3 regions of the Luteimonas fraxinea genome follow, and region 1 is predicted to be linked to each of the others. Evidence: predicted binding sites of a transcription regulator. Region 1 holds the regulator's gene; each other region holds the start of a gene.
The links. The regulator HrcA, encoded in region 1, represses chaperone genes, less so after heat shock. The targets are predictions, from matches to a motif close to TTNGCACTCNNNNNNNNNGAGTGCNAA.

Region 1 (5,622 bases):
CCCAACGCTGGTGATGGAACGGGTCGGCGATCGACGGCGTGCCCAGCAGCGCTTCGACCTGCGCCTTGCCCATGCCGACCTGCAGTTGCTCGACCGCGGCGCCGTCGATCAGGTTGCCCTGGTAGATCGGCTGCTTGTACAGCAGGCCGCAACCACTGGTGGCGAGGGCGAGAACCGGAACGAGAAGAAGCTTGTGCATGTCGTGGGTGACGGCCTGGAATGACCGGCCGATGATACACTGCGCACCACGCCGCAACCGCGATCCAGGCAGCTGGCGTTCAACCGCCAGTGGTATGCCGGCCCGTTTTTGGTTGGCCCGTTCGGAGACACCCATGGAATCGCTCGACCTGCGCAAGGCGGGACTCAAAGTCACCCATCCGCGCATGCGGATCCTGCAGCTGCTCGAGCAGCGCACGCCGCGCCAGCACCTGACCGCCGAAGCCATCTATCGCCAGCTGCTGGAGCAGGGCGACGAGATCGGCCTGGCCACCGTCTACCGCGTGCTGACCCAGTTCGAGGCCGCCGGCCTCGTGCTCAAGCACAACTTCGAGGGCGGCCACGCCGTCTATGAACTCGATCGCGGCGGCCACCACGACCACATGGTGGACGTGGACAGCGGCAAGATCATCGAGTTCGAGAGCGCTGAGATCGAAGAACTGCAGCGGCAGATCGCCGACCAGTACGGTTACATCCTCGAAGAGCACTCGCTGGTGCTCTACGTCCGCAAGAAGCGCTGACGTTTTTTTCGCAGGCGGCCGCGATGTGCGCGGCCGCCTGCGTCCAGGTCACAGGCCGTTGCCGCGCCTCATCAGGCCCGGGCGTCAATGACCGCAGCGGCATTCGTCCGCGCGGCTTTACATCCCCTCACACCATGCCCTGCAGCAGCTTGCGGGCCGCGGCGCGCGCTTCCTTGCTGACGTCGACGCCGCCGAGCATGCGTGCGAGCTCCTCGGTGCGCTCGCCGGTATCGAGCAGGCTGACCCGGCTTTCGGTCGCGCCTTCGGCGCTGGATTTGTGCACGCGGTAATGCGTGTGGCCCTTCGAGGCCACCTGCGGCAGATGGGTCACGCACAGCACCTGGCGGCTTTCGCCGAGCGCGCGCAGCTTGCGGCCGACGATGTCGGCGACCGCGCCGCCGATGCCGGAATCGACTTCGTCGAAGACCATCGTCGGCACGGCATCGTGACCGAGCGCGGCGACTTCGATCGCCAGCGAAATGCGTGACAGTTCGCCACCCGACGCAACCTTGCGTAGCGGGCGCGGCGGCTGGCCGGCATTGGCTGACACCATGAATTCCACGCGCTCGGCGCCCTGCGGATCGGGCCGCGTCGCCTCGACGGGTTCGATCACGACTTCGAACACGCCGCCGCCCATGCCGAGTTCGTGAATCAGCGCGGTGGTCGCGCCCGACAGCGCCTTGGCCGCCTTGCGGCGTGCCGCGCCGAGACGGTCGGCGGCGGTGCGCCAGCGGCCCATCGCGGCTTCGATCTCGCCGTCGAGTTGCTTGAGGCGTTCGCCAGCCCCGTCGAGTTGATCGAGCTCGCCTGCGAGGCGCGTCTGCACGTCGATGAGTTCTTCCGGCGTCACGCGATGCTTGCGCGCGAGTTCGTGCAGCCGGCCGAGGCGCTGTTCCAGCGTCTCCAGTTGTTCGGGATCGATATCGAGATCGTCGCGGACCTGACCCAGCAGCAGCGTCGCCTCGTCGAGCTGGATTGCGGCGGCGTCGAGCATCGCGTCGACGTCGCCCAGCCGCGGCTCGTGCGCACGCATCCGCGCCAGATCGTGGCGCAGCGTCTGCAGCGCTTGTGGCAGGCCGAGATCGTCATCGCCGCGCATGCGCTCGAGTGCCGTGTCGCAGGTCTGGATCAGGCCAGCCGCGTTCGCGTGCCGGCGATGGCTCGCGAACAGGTCGGCCACCGCGTCGGCGGCGAGCGATTCGCCTTCGAGTTCGTCGAGCTGATGACGCAGCCAGTCGCGCCGCTCGGCGACATCGCCGATGCCGACCAGCGCGTCGCGCTCGTCGTGCAATGCGCGCCAGGCTTGCGCGGTCGCACGCACGTCGGCGAGCAGCGGACCATTGCCGGCCTGCGCATCGAGCAGCGCGAGCTGGCTGCCGCGAGCGAGCAGCGCCTGGTGTTCGTGCTGGCCGTGAATCTCGACCAGATGCCCGGCCAGTTCGCCGAGCTGGGTGATCGTCGCCGGCCGTCCGTTGATCCAGGCGCGTGAGCCGCCATCGGCGCGCAGCGTGCGGCGCAACTGGCAGGTTTCACCATCATCGAGTTCGTGCTCGCGCAGCCAGCGCAGCGCAGGCGCCGCATCGTCGAGTGCGAACTCGGCATGCAGTTCGGCGCGCTCGGCGCCATGGCGCACGATGCCGCTGTCGGCGCGCTGGCCCGACAGAAAACCGAGCGCGTCGACCAGCAAGGACTTGCCGGCACCGGTTTCGCCGGAGATGACGGTCAGGCCTGCGCCGAACTCCAGATCCGACTGGCTGGCGACGGCGAAATTGCGGATGGCGAGATGAGTCAGCATGGGTGCGGATTGTGCCTTGGCGCGTTGCGGACGAGTAGTTCGGCGAGTGGATCGGCATTCGACGGTGCGCTGAATACAGTGCGTCCGTCTCACAGCCGGAGAATGCAGCGCTTGCATCGCCCACAGGTGCACCGTATACCGCCCGCATGTCATCCGATCCCCGCCATCCGCTCGATCCGCGCGCCAGACAGCTGCTGCGCACGTTGATCTCGCGGCATATCCAGGACGGCGGGCCGGTCGGATCGCAGACTTTGGCCCGACATGCGGGCCTTGATGTCAGCGCGGCGACGATCCGCAACATCCTGTCGGATCTGGAAGATGCCGGCCTGCTGGCCTCGCCGCACACATCCGCCGGACGCGTACCGACCGCGCAGGGCTACCGCGTGTTCGTCGACTCGTTGCTGCAGGTCAAGCCGCTGCGCGCGCAGGAGATGGAGCGGCTGCGCGGGGAACTGGGCGGTGGCGGGCAGCAGTCGCTGCTCGGCAGCGCGTCGGAACTGGTCTCGGCGATGACCCATTTCGTCGGCGTCGTCTCGGTGCCGCGGCGCGAGCAGCTGGCATTCCGGCACATCGATTTCGTGGCGCTTGATGGTCAGCGGGTCATGGCGATCATCATCTTCGCCGACCACGAAGTGCAGAACCGCATCATCCAGACGCGGCGCAGCTTCGAGCCTGCGGAGCTGGAACGCGTCGCCAACTATCTCAACCAGCAGTACGCCGGACGCCCGCTGGGCGACATCCGTGCCGCGCTGGTCGACGAACTGCGCAATGCCCGCGACGAGATGGAAGCGCTGCTGTCGCAGACCATGGAACTCGCCGAACAGGCGCTGGTGCCGGGCGACGACGACATGCTGCTGGCCGGGCAGAACCGGCTGATCGGCGTGCAGGATCTGTCGGATCTCGACCGCCTCCGGGAACTGTTCGAGGCCTTCGCGCGCAAGCGCGAGATCCTGCAACTGCTCGAGCGCACGATCCGCGCGCCGGGCGTGCGCATCTTCATCGGTGAGGAAACCGGGCTGGCGCCGCTGGAAGGCATGTCGCTGGTGACCGCGCCCTATGGCGCCGGCGGCCGCACGCTGGGCGTGCTCGGCGTGATCGGCCCGACGCGGATGGCCTACGAGCGGGTCATCCCGGTGGTGCAGGCGACCGCCGCCGTGCTCGGCGCCGCGCTGCATCCTGAACCTTGAATCGCCGGCGGGCGGCCCCATAGCTGGTGCCGTTGGCGGCCAGACGACCGCCCCGGAACCCGACATGACCCAGCAGCACGATTCGCAGTCCCCCGATTCCCACGAGACCGATGGCCCGGAAGCGGCCTCGGTCGAGCAGCAACTGGCCGACCAGGTCGAGCGCCTCAGCGGCGAGCTCGAGCAGCTCCGCGCGCAGGTCCTGCTCGAACGCGCCGATCTCGAGAACCAGCGCAAGCGTCTGGCCCGTGAGGTCGAGAGCGCGCGCCGCTTCGCCAACGAACGCCTATTGGCCGCGCTCGTGCCGGTGTTCGATGCACTGGAAGCCGGCCTCGCCAATGCCTCCGATACCGATCCGCTGCGCAGCGGCGTCGAGCTCACCCTGCGCGAGCTGACCAAGGCGACCGAGTCGAACGGTCTGGCCACGCTGGCGCCAGCGCCGGGCGATCCCTTCAATCCTGAGCAGCACCAGGCGATGAGCATTGTCGATGTGCCAGGCGTGCCGCCGGGCGCAGTCGCCCAGGTGTTCCAGAAGGGCTATCTGCTCAACGAGCGTCTGCTGCGGCCCGCCATGGTCGTCGTCGCCAAGGCTGACTGAACGCCCCGGGCCCCGGCCCGATCGCGAATTCCGATGCGTCACACCGCTTGAACGCTGTGTTGCGTGTCCCCAGATCACGGTCATCGACGGTTCCGGCCGTCACCCAGACACATACCTTTTAGAGGAAGCAGCGCAATGGCAAAGATCATCGGCATCGACCTCGGCACGACGAACTCGTGCGTGGCGATCATGGACGGCGGCAAGGCCAAGGTCATCGAGAACAGCGAAGGCGATCGCACGACGCCGTCGGTCGTCGCCTACACCAAGGACGGCGAAGTGCTGGTGGGCGCGTCGGCCAAGCGCCAGGCCGTGACCAATCCGCACAACACCTTCTTCGCGGTGAAGCGCCTGATCGGCCGCAAGTTCAAGGACGGCGAAGTCCAGAAGGACATCGGCCTGGTGCCGTACAAGATCCTCGAGCACGACAACGGTGACGCCTGGGTGTCGACCAGTGACGGCAAGCGCCTGTCCGCGCAGGAAGTCTCCGCGCGCATCCTCGAGAAGATGAAGAAGACTGCCGAGGATTACCTGGGCGAGAAGGTCACCGAAGCCGTGATCACGGTGCCGGCGTACTTCAACGACAGCCAGCGCCAGGCGACCAAGGACGCCGGCCGCATCGCCGGTCTCGACGTCAAGCGCATCATCAACGAGCCGACCGCGGCCGCGCTGGCCTATGGCCTCGACAAGTCCGGCGGCGACCGCAAGATCGCCGTGTACGACCTCGGCGGCGGCACCTTCGACGTGTCGATCATCGAGATCGCGGAAGTCGACGGCGAGAAGCAGTTCGAAGTGCTGGCCACCAACGGCGACACCTTCCTCGGCGGCGAAGACTTCGACGCCCGCGTCATCGATTACCTGGTCGACGAGTTCAACAAGGACCAGGGCATCGACCTGCGCAAGGATCCGTTGGCGCTGCAGCGTCTGAAGGATGCGGCCGAGCGCGCGAAGATCGAGCTCTCCAGCTCGCAGCAGACCGAAGTGAACCTGCCGTACGTCACTGCCGACGCATCGGGCCCGAAGCACCTCAACATCAAGCTGACCCGCGCCAAGCTCGAGTCGCTGGTCGAGGAACTTGTGCGCAAGACCATCGAGCCGTGCCGCACCGCGCTCAACGACGCAGGCCTGCGCGCGTCCGACATCAACGAGGTGATCCTCGTCGGTGGCCAGACCCGCATGCCCAAGGTGCAGGCGGCGGTCGCCGAGTTCTTCGGCAAGGAGCCGCGCAAGGACGTGAACCCTGACGAAGCCGTGGCGATCGGCGCGGCGGTGCAGGGCGGCGTGCTGGCCGGTGACGTCAAGGACGTGCTG
Region 2 (5,622 bases), 1.4 Mb from region 1:
TGCCGATCCGCTGGACCGTCTGCGGATCGCGCGCGGAATCGGATATGCCGACTGGGACGCGCTCGTCGATGCACTGCGCGCTGTGCGCGCGTCGGTCGCGCAGGAGTTCGATGCGCTGTTTGCCGTGCGTAGCCAGCAGCGGGCGGTCGAGACGGATGACGATCTCGCTGGCTACTGGCGTGCGCTGCCCGAGGGCGGCGAGCGCGCGGTGCTCGAAGCCACGGGTTTCAATGACAGCACTGAAGTCGACGCGGCGATGCGCGATTTCGCGCGTTCCCCGAGCGTGCGCGATCTGTCCGACAGCGCGCGCACGCGACTGGACAGGCTCATGCCGGTACTGCTGCAGGCGTCCGCGCCCGCGGACCGTCCGCTGCAGGCGATCCGCCGGCTGCTCGCATTGCTTCACAACATCCTGCGGCGCGCGAGTTATCTGGCCCTGCTCGACGAACGCCCGGCGGCGCTGGCGCGTCTGGTCGATGTGGTCACGCGCAGCGCGTTTCTCGCCGAACGGCTCGCCGCGCATCCGTTGCTCCTCGACGAACTGCTCGACACGCGCGATGAAGGACCGCTGCTGCAGCGTGGCGAGATGGCCCAGGCCTGCGCGCGCGCGTTGCGGCAGCCGGATCTCGAAGCCGGCCTGCTGGATCTCAACGAGACCCGCCAGCAGCTGAGCTTCCGCATCGCGCTCGCGACGCTCGATGGGCGCCAGTCCGGACAGGACGCCACACGCCAGCTCGCGTGGCTGGCCGACGCGGTGGTCGACACCGTGCTGGCGCTGGCGATGCGCGATCTCGAATCCACGCATGGCGCGCTGCCTGACGCGCGGTTCGCGGTGATCGGCTACGGCAGCCTCGGCGGCGAAGAACTCGGCTTCGGTTCCGATCTCGACCTTGTATTCCTTTACGACGCGCCCGCCGATGCGCAATCCACCGGCGCGCGTCCGCTCGATGCACAGCGCTGGGCCGCGCGGCTGGGGCAGAAGATCGTCGCGCTGCTGGGCACCGTCACCGGCGGCGGCCGTCTTTACGACGTCGACGTGCGCCTGCGCCCGGACGGCGGCAAGGGGCTGCTGGTCTCGTCGCTGGCCAGCTACGCCGAATACCAGCGCGAGCGGGCCTGGACCTGGGAACACCAGGCGCTGGTGCGCGCGCGCTTCGTGGCCGGGCATGACGATATGGCTGCCGCGTTCGAAGACGTGCGCCGCGACATCCTGGCGACCCCGCGCGATCCGGCGAAGCTGCACGAGGACGTGCTGTCGATGCGCCGGCGCATGCGCGCCGAGCTGGACCGCAGCGCAGGCGACCGTTTCGATCTGAAGCAGGGCGCGGGCGGTCTGGTCGATCTGGAATTCCTGCTGCAGTGGCTGGTGCTGCGCGAGGCGGCGACGCGGCCTGCCTTGCTCGCGCCGCGCGCGACGCCGCTGCTGCTGGAAGCGGCGGGTGCAGAAGGCCTGCTCGATGCGGGCACCAGCGCCGGGCTGCGGGCGGCTCACGCCACGCTGCTGGAACTCGGGCTGGACTGCACGCTCGACCGCCGGACCCGGATCGTGGTCGAGACGCCCGAGCTGGAATCCGCACGCGAGACGATCCGTTGCGCTGCGGGTTGGACCTGAATGCGATGGTTTTCATGCGAGGTTGCCGGGCGGCGCCGCAGACTCGATTCCAGGATGCACAGTGACGGCCGGGAGCAGTGATAGTCCCGAACGTGAGTATGAGTCAACGAAATTTCCGAATTCGTTCTGTGAATGGAACACTCGGGAACTCCTGTGCGTCTTAGCAGTCATAGGTATCGACTGCTAACATCCCTCCCCATGAGCACGCAGACCATGTCCCACGCCCTGGTTGCCAACAGCCTCCCGACCCTCAACCCGCTGGGTTCGCTGGATGCCTACATCGGCGCCGTGCACCAGATCCCGGTGCTGTCGGTCGAAGATGAGCAGGCGCTGGCGCAGCGCTACCGCGACGACGACGATCTCGACGCCGCACGCGAGCTGGTGCATTCGCACCTGCGCTTCGTCGTGCACGTGGCCCGTGGCTACAACGGCTACGGCCTGCCGCTGGGCGATCTGATCCAGGAAGGCAATATCGGCCTGATGAAGGCGGTCAAGCGTTTCGACCCCGACGTGGGCGTGCGCCTGGTGAGCTTTGCCGTGCACTGGATCCGTGCCGAGATGCACGAGTTCATCCTGAAGAACTGGCGCATCGTGAAGGTCGCGACGACCAAGGCGCAGCGCAAGCTGTTCTTCAACCTGCGCAAGAGCAAGAAGCGTCTGGGCTGGCTCAACGCGAGCGAGGTCCGTGCGGTTGCTGCCGATCTCAACGTGTCCGAGCGCGAAGTGCTCGAGATGGAGTCGCGCCTGTCCGGTCGCGACATCGGTTTCGACGCGCCCGCAGGCGAGGACGACGACAACGCGCCGCCGGCGCCGGTCGCCTACCTCGTCGCACAGGATGAAGATCCCGCGCAGGCCTATGAGCGTCGCGACAGCGAGGGCAGCAAGCTGGATCTGCTGCGCGAAGGCATGGCCACGCTGGATGCGCGTTCGCGCGACATCATCAGCCGCCGCTGGCTCGACGACGAGCACAAGGTGACGTTGCAGGAACTGGCTGACGAGTACGGCGTGTCCGCCGAACGCATCCGCCAGGTCGAAGCCAACGCGCTGAAGAAGATGAAGGCGCTGTTCGCGGCCTGATCTTCGGCTCGAATGCGACATGTGAAACGGCCCGCGCAAGCGGGCCGTTTCTGTTTGAATCTCTAGTTCTTACAAGGAGGTAGGCATGAGATCGAAATGGCTGGACGCTGCGGTGGTCCTGACGCTTGGCACAGGACTGCTCTATGCAGGCGGCCACTATTACCGGCAGAGCTACTTGGCGACCTTCGGGTTGAGCGCCGAGCAGTTTCAGAAGAGCGGCGAAGCGCTGATGTTCTTCGGCTTTCATGCGGGACTGACAGGAGGTGCTAAATACCTCTTGTGGGGAATCGCAGTCCTGTATGCCGGTCTAGTCTTGCTGATCCTGTGGCTCGTGATCGGAAAAATGGCGCGGATTCAGATCAGATGGCGGGCGAGGCGAATCGCAAGCATCCGTGCATCGAGGCAGGTTCCCAGAAAGCGCCATCGTTCGCTGAAGATCCCTGCGTTGAACACGCTGGATAGAATCGCGACCGTACTACCAGCAGTATCGATCGCCTTCGGAGCAGTTCTGCTGGCTCTGGCCGGCGCCGAGAAGCTTGGGAAATCACGTGCCGAGAGTGTCATCGCGAACTTCGATGGCGTTTCTAGAGCGGCGTTGCGTTTGGACAACGGTGCGAGCGTTCGCGTGGGGCCATTGATCGTCTGCGATGACTCAGCTTGCGCCTATCTGATGCAGAAGGGCGTCCTAGTCCTGCGCCGCGATCATATTGTCAGCGCCAGCGTAACCACGCGATGACCGGATCGGTCACCACTTGAACAGCACCAGGCTGATCGCCAGCGCGGCCATGCCCGAGACCAGGCCGTACACCGTTTCGTGACCCTTGGCGTAGCGCTTGGCCGCGGGCAGCAGTTCGTCGAGGGCGAGGAAGACCATGACGCCGGCGATCAGGCCGAACACGACGCCGAACACCGGTTCGGACAGGAAGGGGCGCAGCACGGCATAGCCGATGAGCGCGCCGATGGGTTCGGCCAGGCCCGACAGCAGGCAGGCGAGGAAGGCGTAGAGCTTGTTGTTGGTGGCGAAGTACACCGGCACCGCGATCGCGATGCCTTCGGGAATGTTGTGGATCGCGATCGCAAAGGCGAGTGGCATGCCGACGCCCGGATTCTCGAGCGTCGCGAAGAACGTCGCCAGACCTTCGGGAAAGTTGTGCGCGGTGATCGCGACGGCGGTCAGCAGGCCGACGCGCTTGATGTAGCTGGTGTTGTGCTCGCGGAAGTAGGGATCGTCGACTTCCAGACGCTCGTGCGGGTTGGGCACCAGCCGGTCGATGGTGACGATGAAGAGCACGCCGCCGAGGAACGACAGCGTGCCCCAGGTGAAGCCGAGCTGCGGACCGTAGGCGTTGGTGAAGGCGAGGATCGACTTGTCGAGGATCTCGGTCAGCGACACGTAGACCATCGCGCCGGCGGCGAAGGCCAGGCCGAACGACAGCAGGCGCGCGTTCGGCTGCTTGGAGAACAGCACCAGCAGGCTGCCGAGGCCTGTGGCGAGGCCAGCCGCGGTGGTGACCGCGAGCGCGATCCAGAAGTTGTGGGTCGAGATTTCGAGCATGCGCGGAACGCCGGAACGTGTGGGGGGAGCGACTCAGCCTGGCTGCAGATCCGGCTTGGGTGGGCGCGCGGCCATGCTAGCCGATGCGCGGTGCGTCGGGCTCTTCGCTCGTCGGCTTGGTGACCGGTTCGGCATCGAGGGGCGGGCCGAAGATGATCCGCGCCGCGCGCTGGTAGCTCCAGTACGCCATGGTCCAGTTGAGCAGCACGACCACGCGGTTGCGGAAGCCGATCAGGAAGAACACGTGGGCGATCAGCCAGAACCACCAGGCGAGTGCGCCGGACAGTTTTAGCCGACCGAAGTGGACGACTGCGGCCATGCGCCCGATCGTGGCCAGGTTGCCGAAGTCGCGGTAGGCGAACGGCGTCGTCGCCTGCCCGCGCAGGCGCGCGCGGATGCTGGTCGCGACGTGCCGCCCCATCTGCTTGGCGGCCGGCGCGACGCCCGGCACGGGCTGGCCTGCGCTCTGGATCGCGGCGAGGTCGCCGGCGACATAGATGTCCGGATGGCCCGGCACACGCAGATCGGGTTCGACCTGCACGCGGCCGGCGCGGTCGCGCGGCGCATCTAGCAGGGCGCCGAGCGGCGACGCTGCCACGCCCGCGGCCCAGATCACCGTCTTCGCGGCGACGCGCTGGTCGCCGAGGCGGTAGCCGTCGGCATCGATGTCGGCGACCGGCGTGCCGGTCTGCACCTCGACACCGAGTTTCTGCAGCTGGCGACGCGCCTTCTCCGAAAGATCGTCCGGGAACGACGACAGCACCCGCGGCCCGGCTTCGACCAGGCGCACTTTCGCCAGGGCCGGATCGATGTTGCGGAACTCGCTGCGCAGCGTGTGCCGCGCGATCTCCGCCAGTGTGCCGGCGAGCTCGACGCCGGTCGGGCCACCGCCGACGACAGCGAAGCTGAGCCACGCGGCGCGCTTCTCGGGATCGGTTTCGGCCTCGGCGCGCTCGAAGGCGAGCAGCAACTTGCGCCGCAGCAGCAACGCGTCGTCGAGCGTTTTCAGGCCCGGCGCATGCGCGGCCCAGTGATCGTTGCCGAAGTAGGCATGGGTGGCGCCGGCAGCGAGTACCAGCGTGTCGAAGCCGAGGCTGGTGCCGTCGGCGAGCGCGAGCGTTTTCGCGGCGGTGTCGATGCCCTGCACCTCGGCCAGCCGCACCTCGACGTTGTCCTGGCTGCGCAGGATGTGGCGCAGCGGCGCGGCGATGTCCGGCGCCGACAGGCCCGCGGTCGCCACCTGGTAGAGCAGCGGCTGGAACAGATGATGGTTGCCGCGATCGACGAGGGTGATGCGCACCGGATCGCGCGCCAGCGCACGCGTGGCCCAGAGGCCGGCGAAACCGCCGCCGACGATGACGACATGGGGAATGCGATC
Region 3 (5,622 bases), 1.4 Mb from region 1:
GATCTGCTTGATGCGGGCTTCGATGCCACCGGTTTCGCCGGCGCCGTCGATGATCGTGGTGTTCTCCTTCGAGACCTGGATCTTCTTGGCGCGGCCGAGGTCGGCGATGGTCGCCTTCTCGAGCGTCAGGCCGACTTCCTCGGAGATCACGGTGCCGCCGGTCAGGGTGGCCATGTCTTCGAGCATCGCCTTGCGACGGTCACCGAAGCCCGGTGCCTTGACGGCGCAGACCTTGACGATGCCGCGGATCGTGTTGACGACCAGGGTCGCCAGCGCTTCGCCTTCGACTTCCTCGGCGACGATCAGCAGCGGCTTGCCGGCCTTGGCCACGCCTTCGAGGACGGGCAGCAGGTCACGGACGTTCGAGATCTTCTTGTCGTACAGCAGGATGAAGGGGTCATCCAGCTCGGCCGACATCGACTGCTGGTTGTTGACGAAGTACGGCGACAGGTAGCCGCGGTCGAACTGCATGCCCTCGACGACGTCGAGTTCGTTGTCCAGGCCCGAGCCTTCTTCAACGGTGATCACGCCTTCCTTGCCGACCTTCTTCATCGCGTCGGCGATGATCGTGCCGATCGACTCGTCCGAGTTGGCGGAGATCGTGCCGACCTGCGCGATCGCCTTGTCGTCAGCCGTCGGCTTGGACAGGCTCTTCAGTTCGGCGACGGCAGCCTTGACGGCCTGGTCGATACCGCGCTTGAGGTCCATCGGGTTCATGCCGGCCGCGACGGCCTTCGAACCTTCGCGGATCAGCGCCTGCGCCAGCACGGTCGCAGTGGTGGTGCCGTCACCGGCGTTGTCGGAGGTTTTGGACGCGACTTCCTTCACCATCTGCGCGCCCATGTTCTCGAACTTGTCGGCCAGCTCGATTTCCTTCGCGACGGACACGCCGTCCTTGGTGATCGTCGGCGCGCCGAAGCTCTTCTCGAGCACGACGTTGCGGCCCTTCGGGCCCAGGGTTGCCTTGACGGCATTGGCGAGAATGTTCACACCACGCACCATCTTGGAACGTGCGTCTTCGCCGAAGCGGATTTCCTTCGCAGCCATTGCGGTATTACCTCAGAAATGAAAGGGGATTGAAGGGCGGGCGGTGCCCGCCGGGTCGATCGCGGGATCGCGCGGACGCGGTGCGTCCGCTGCGGATCAGCCGACGATCGCGAGGACGTCGTCTTCCTTGACGATCTTGTATTCGATGCCGTCGGCCTTGTAGGCGCTGCCGGCGTACTGACCGTAGATCACGATGTCGCCGACCTTGATCTTCGGCGCGCGCACGCTGCCGTTGTCCAGGGCCTTGCCTTCGCCGACGGCGACGACTTCACCCTTGGTGGGCTTTTCCTTGGCGTTGTCCGGAATCAGGATGCCGCCGGCGCTCTTCTCTTCGGCCTCGACAGGCTTGACCACGATGCGGTCGTAAAGCGGCTTCAGGTTGCTCATTACAGCCTCGCTAAGTAATTGATTGGAAAGAAATCGGTCGCCAATTCTAGCACTCGCATAGGGCGACTGCCAGAAACCGCGGCGCACGCACCCGGTAGAACCAGGACGGGACCGGAGATGGGCACGGGGAAACGGAATGCAAGGGCGGGCGTGAAAAATTTCCGTCCGCTGGTGCGCGCGCGGTCGCCAGGACGGCAGACACGCGGACACATCGCGACCGCCGACCGACCCGCAGGCCGGCGGCGCTTGAGGTGCAGAGGTGTATAGACGTCGCCGCCTGATCGGACGCAAGCCGGGATCAGGCGAGCGGTGTCAGTCCGCCGTCAGCGGAAGCGCCACGCCGCGAGCAGCATCGTCTCGCCGTCGTTCGGCTGCTTAATGCTGGCGTTGGAGATGTGCCGGGCCAGCAGCGAGAAGCGCTCCCAGCGCCAGCCGACCGTGCTGACGAACTGCGGATTGCCCGACAGCGCACTGGTGCGCCCGGCCTGCACGCCGACACCGAAACCGGCGACGAACCCGTTGTTGCGCTCGTAGCGGGCACCGCCATGGAACACGCCAGCGTCTTCGGACAGATCGAACCGCGTGTTGTCGCGGCCACGCACGTAGACCGCGCCGACATCCCAGCGCAGCACACCGTTTTGCGTGCGGCGCCATTCCGGCAGCCAGGCCACGCTGGCGACGAAGGTGGTTTCGTTTTCGCGGGTCGCGGACGCACCGATGCCGATATCGACAGGGGCGCTCTGGGCGGCGGCGGGAAATGCAGCGCAAGCCAGAACGGCTGCGGCAAGGAAAGAGATGATCGGGCGCATCGAACTCTGTGGGAATCGCCAGGCGATTCGGCTGGTCTGGGGAAGATCAGTAATTATACCGACCGGTTCAGTAATGCGTGCGACATCTTTCTCCCACTGGCGGGATGCTGCGTCCGCACGGCGGCGCGTCAGCGTGGAGGCGGACGCGTGGAGACGCCGTGCAGGGCGCTGGGGGCTCGATCTGCTTCAGTCCCCTGCCAAGACGCCGCCCGCAGGAAACCGACCGCAGGGCGTGCGTGCAATCGAGACCGCCGATGCGGTCACGCCGACACCCTCCGCGGGAGGGGTGGGCGCTGAACCTGCGTTCGGGCATCGGCCGTGACGGCCTGCGATACTGCCGCGATGCGTGCGCCCTCCTCCGATGTCATATCCGGCCGCGATCGCCGGCCCAGCTCCTTCGCCGTGTGGCTGATGGCCTGCATGCTGCTGTTCGCCGGCCTGCCGGCCTGGGCGCAGGGCATCGGTTTCGACGATGTGTTGCCGGTCGATGAAGCGTTGAAGGTCTCGGCCGAGGCGGTGGCGCCGGACCGGATCGAGATCCGCTGGGCCATCGCCGACGGCTATTACCTGTATCGCCATCGCATGGGCGCGCGGGTCGAACGCGGCTTCAAGACCAATCCGCTGCAGTTGCCGTCCGGCCGCAAGCACACCGACGAATTCTTCGGCGAAGTCGAGACCTATCGCGGCCGGGTCACCGGCGTGCTGACCGGCGCGGCGGCCGACGGCGTCGACACGATGCAGGTCGAAGTGAAATACCAGGGCTGCGCGGATGCGGGCATCTGCTATCCGCCGCAGACGCGCATGCTGCAGGTCGCGTTGCCGCGTGGCGCTGCGGGTGCTGCGCACGCGCCAGCCGCGAGCGATTCGGGCTTCGCCGCCTTCGGCCAGGCGCTCGGCGGCAACGGCGCCGGCCGCGCTCCTACGCTCACCGGTGCGAACGATGCGCTGCCACCAGAGCGCGCGTTCGCGTTCGAGGCCATCGCGGGCGACGGCGACACCATCCTGCTGCGCTTCACCCCGGCCAAGGGCTATTACCTCTATCGCGACCGCAACCGCTTCGAGGTCCGCGGCGCCGAGGGCATCCGCGCCGGCGCACCGCGCTGGCCGGCCGGACAGGCGCATCACGACGCGCACTTCGGCGACGTCACCGTCTATTTCGACCAGGTCGACGTGCCGCTGCCGCTGGTGCGCACGACGGCCGAGGCCGCACAGGTCGAGGTCGTTGCGACATTCCAGGGCTGCCAGGACGAGGGCATCTGCTATCCGCCGATGACCCGCACCGTGCGCGTCGCTTTGCCGGCGGGCCGTGCTCAGACGGTGGCCGAAGCCGCGGCTGCGTTGGCGGGCGCCGCATCGACTGGCGACGCCGTTACGACGGACGCGACTGCCGATACGGACGACACCTCAACGCTCGAAAGCCCGTCGCCTGTCGCGACCGGCGACACCGACGCGTCGAGCGGACCGACTCCCGATGCCGACACCCCCGACGCCAGCGCCGACAACGCATCGCGCACGCGCCCGCCTGGCGCCGACTCGATCGGCCTGTTCGCCGCCCTCGGCCTGGCGCTGCTCGGCGGCGTGCTGTTGAACCTGATGCCCTGCGTGCTGCCGATCCTGTCGCTGAAGGTGCTGGGCATTGCGAAGAGTGGCGGCAGCCGCGCGGCCGCACGCTCGCATGCGCTCTGGTACACGGCCGGCGTGCTGGTCGCGTTCGCGCTGGTCGGCCTGCTCGCGATCGCCCTGCGCGCCGCGGGCCAGGCAATGGGCTGGGGCTTCCAGTTGCAGCAACCGTGGTTCGTCGCGGCGCTCGCCTATCTGATGTTCGCGGTCGGTCTGAGCCTGTCGGGCGTCTTCAGCCTCGGCGGGCGCATCGGCAACGTCGGCCACGCGCTGGCGGGACGCACCGGCCCGGTCGGCGACTTCTTCACCGGCGTGCTGGCCTGCGTGGTCGCCAGCCCCTGCATCGCGCCCTTCATGGGCGGCGCGCTCGCCTACGCGTTCACCGCGTCGACGCCGATGGCGCTGGCGGTGTTCCTGATGCTGGGCCTGGGACTCGCCCTGCCGTTCCTGCTGATCGGTCTGGTGCCCGCGTTGGCCGATCGCCTGCCGAAGCCCGGCGCGTGGATGGAAACGCTGAAGCAGGTGCTGGCATTCCCGATGTATCTGACCGCGCTGTGGCTGGCGTGGGTGCTCGGCAAGCAGCGCGGCGTCGATGCGATGGCGCTGCTGGTCGGCGGCATGACCGTGCTCGCGCTGGCGCTGTGGTGGTTCGAACGTCGCCGCTGGACCGGCCATGTGCTGCATCGCGGACTCGCGTTGGCGCTCGCACTGGTAGCCTTGCTGCCGGTGATCGCTGTCGGACGGCTCACGACGCCGGCGACGGCGAACACCGCTGCCAGCGAAAGCGGCACGCACGTCGCCTACTCCGCGCAGCGCCTGGCCGCCTTGCGCGCCGCCGGCACGCCGGTGTTCGTCAACATGACCGCCGACTGGTGCGTGACCTGCAAGGCCAACGAGCGCCGGGTGCTGTCAGGCGCCACGTTCAAGACCGCGATGGCCGATGCCGGCGCGACCTACATGGTCGGCGACTGGACCAACGTGGATCCGGAAATCGGCGCCTTCCTCGAGGCGCATGGCGCGGTTGGCGTACCTCTGTATGTGGTGTATCCGGCTGGCGGCGGTGATGGTGTGGTGCTGCCTGCGCTGCTCAGCGACGCGATCATCGTCGACGCGCTCGGGCGCACGGGTCCGGCGCAATGAAGGTCGGCCCGCTGACGGTCGTCGCGATCGCGGTCGTCGCCGGCGGTCTCGGTGTGCTCGCCAGCCTGTTCGTCGGCGGTCCGGGACCGCTGCTCGGGACCGAGGCCGGGCAACGTCTGTATGCCGACACGCTCAGCGCCACCGCGCCTGCGCCGCCCGAAGGCGTGACCGTCGCGCGCCGCGGCGATGTCATCGCGCCGTTCGACATCGCCGGCCTCGACGGACCGACGCTGCAGATGCCGAACGCTTATGCGGGTCGTCCGGTGCTGGTGAACCTGTGGGCCAGCTGGTGCGGGCCCTGCATCGAGGAAATGCCCGAGCTGGACCGCTTCGCCCGCGAACAGGGCGGCACCGGCGTGCAGGTATTGGGCATTGCACTCGACGACGCCGAGGCCGTGCGGGCATTCCTCGAGCGGATTCCGGTGAACTACGCCATCGCCCTGAATGCGCCCGGACCGGCCGACGCCGGCGTGCGCCTGGGCAATCCGCGCGGCGTACTGCCGTACACCGTGCTGCTGTCGCCGGACGGGCGGATGCTCAAGCAACGGATCGGTCCCTTTGCCCATGGCGAGATCGACGACTGGGTCGCGCCCTGACCGCAGAAATTCAAACGGACGTT

Region 2: the regulator HrcA is predicted to act here: its motif matches at 1,773-1,799, upstream of rpoH (RNA polymerase sigma factor RpoH).
Region 3: the regulator HrcA is predicted to act here: its motif matches at 1,481-1,507, upstream of LU699_RS05100 (co-chaperone GroES).

Annotation. Positions count from the first base shown of each region.
Region 1 covers NZ_CP089507.1:3,750,134-3,755,755, forward strand. The annotation lists gene LU699_RS17120 (outer membrane protein assembly factor BamE) at 1-199, opposite strand, end outside; gene fur (ferric iron uptake transcriptional regulator) at 333-737, shown strand; gene recN (DNA repair protein RecN) at 865-2,532, opposite strand; gene hrcA (heat-inducible transcriptional repressor HrcA) at 2,679-3,719, shown strand; gene grpE (nucleotide exchange factor GrpE) at 3,784-4,314, shown strand; gene dnaK (molecular chaperone DnaK) at 4,450-5,622, shown strand, end outside.
Region 2 covers NZ_CP089507.1:1,140,577-1,146,198, reverse strand. The annotation lists gene glnE (bifunctional [glutamate--ammonia ligase]-adenylyl-L-tyrosine phosphorylase/[glutamate--ammonia-ligase] adenylyltransferase) at 1-1,612, shown strand, start outside; gene rpoH (RNA polymerase sigma factor RpoH) at 1,811-2,689, shown strand; gene LU699_RS05035 (hypothetical protein) at 2,775-3,425, shown strand; gene zupT (zinc transporter ZupT) at 3,435-4,244, opposite strand; gene LU699_RS05025 (NAD(P)/FAD-dependent oxidoreductase) at 4,321-5,622, opposite strand, start outside.
Region 3 covers NZ_CP089507.1:1,158,470-1,164,091, forward strand. The annotation lists gene groL (chaperonin GroEL) at 1-1,047, opposite strand, end outside; gene LU699_RS05100 (co-chaperone GroES) at 1,144-1,434, opposite strand; gene LU699_RS05105 (acyloxyacyl hydrolase) at 1,758-2,243, opposite strand; gene LU699_RS05110 (protein-disulfide reductase DsbD family protein) at 2,586-5,003, shown strand; gene LU699_RS05115 (TlpA family protein disulfide reductase) at 5,000-5,599, shown strand.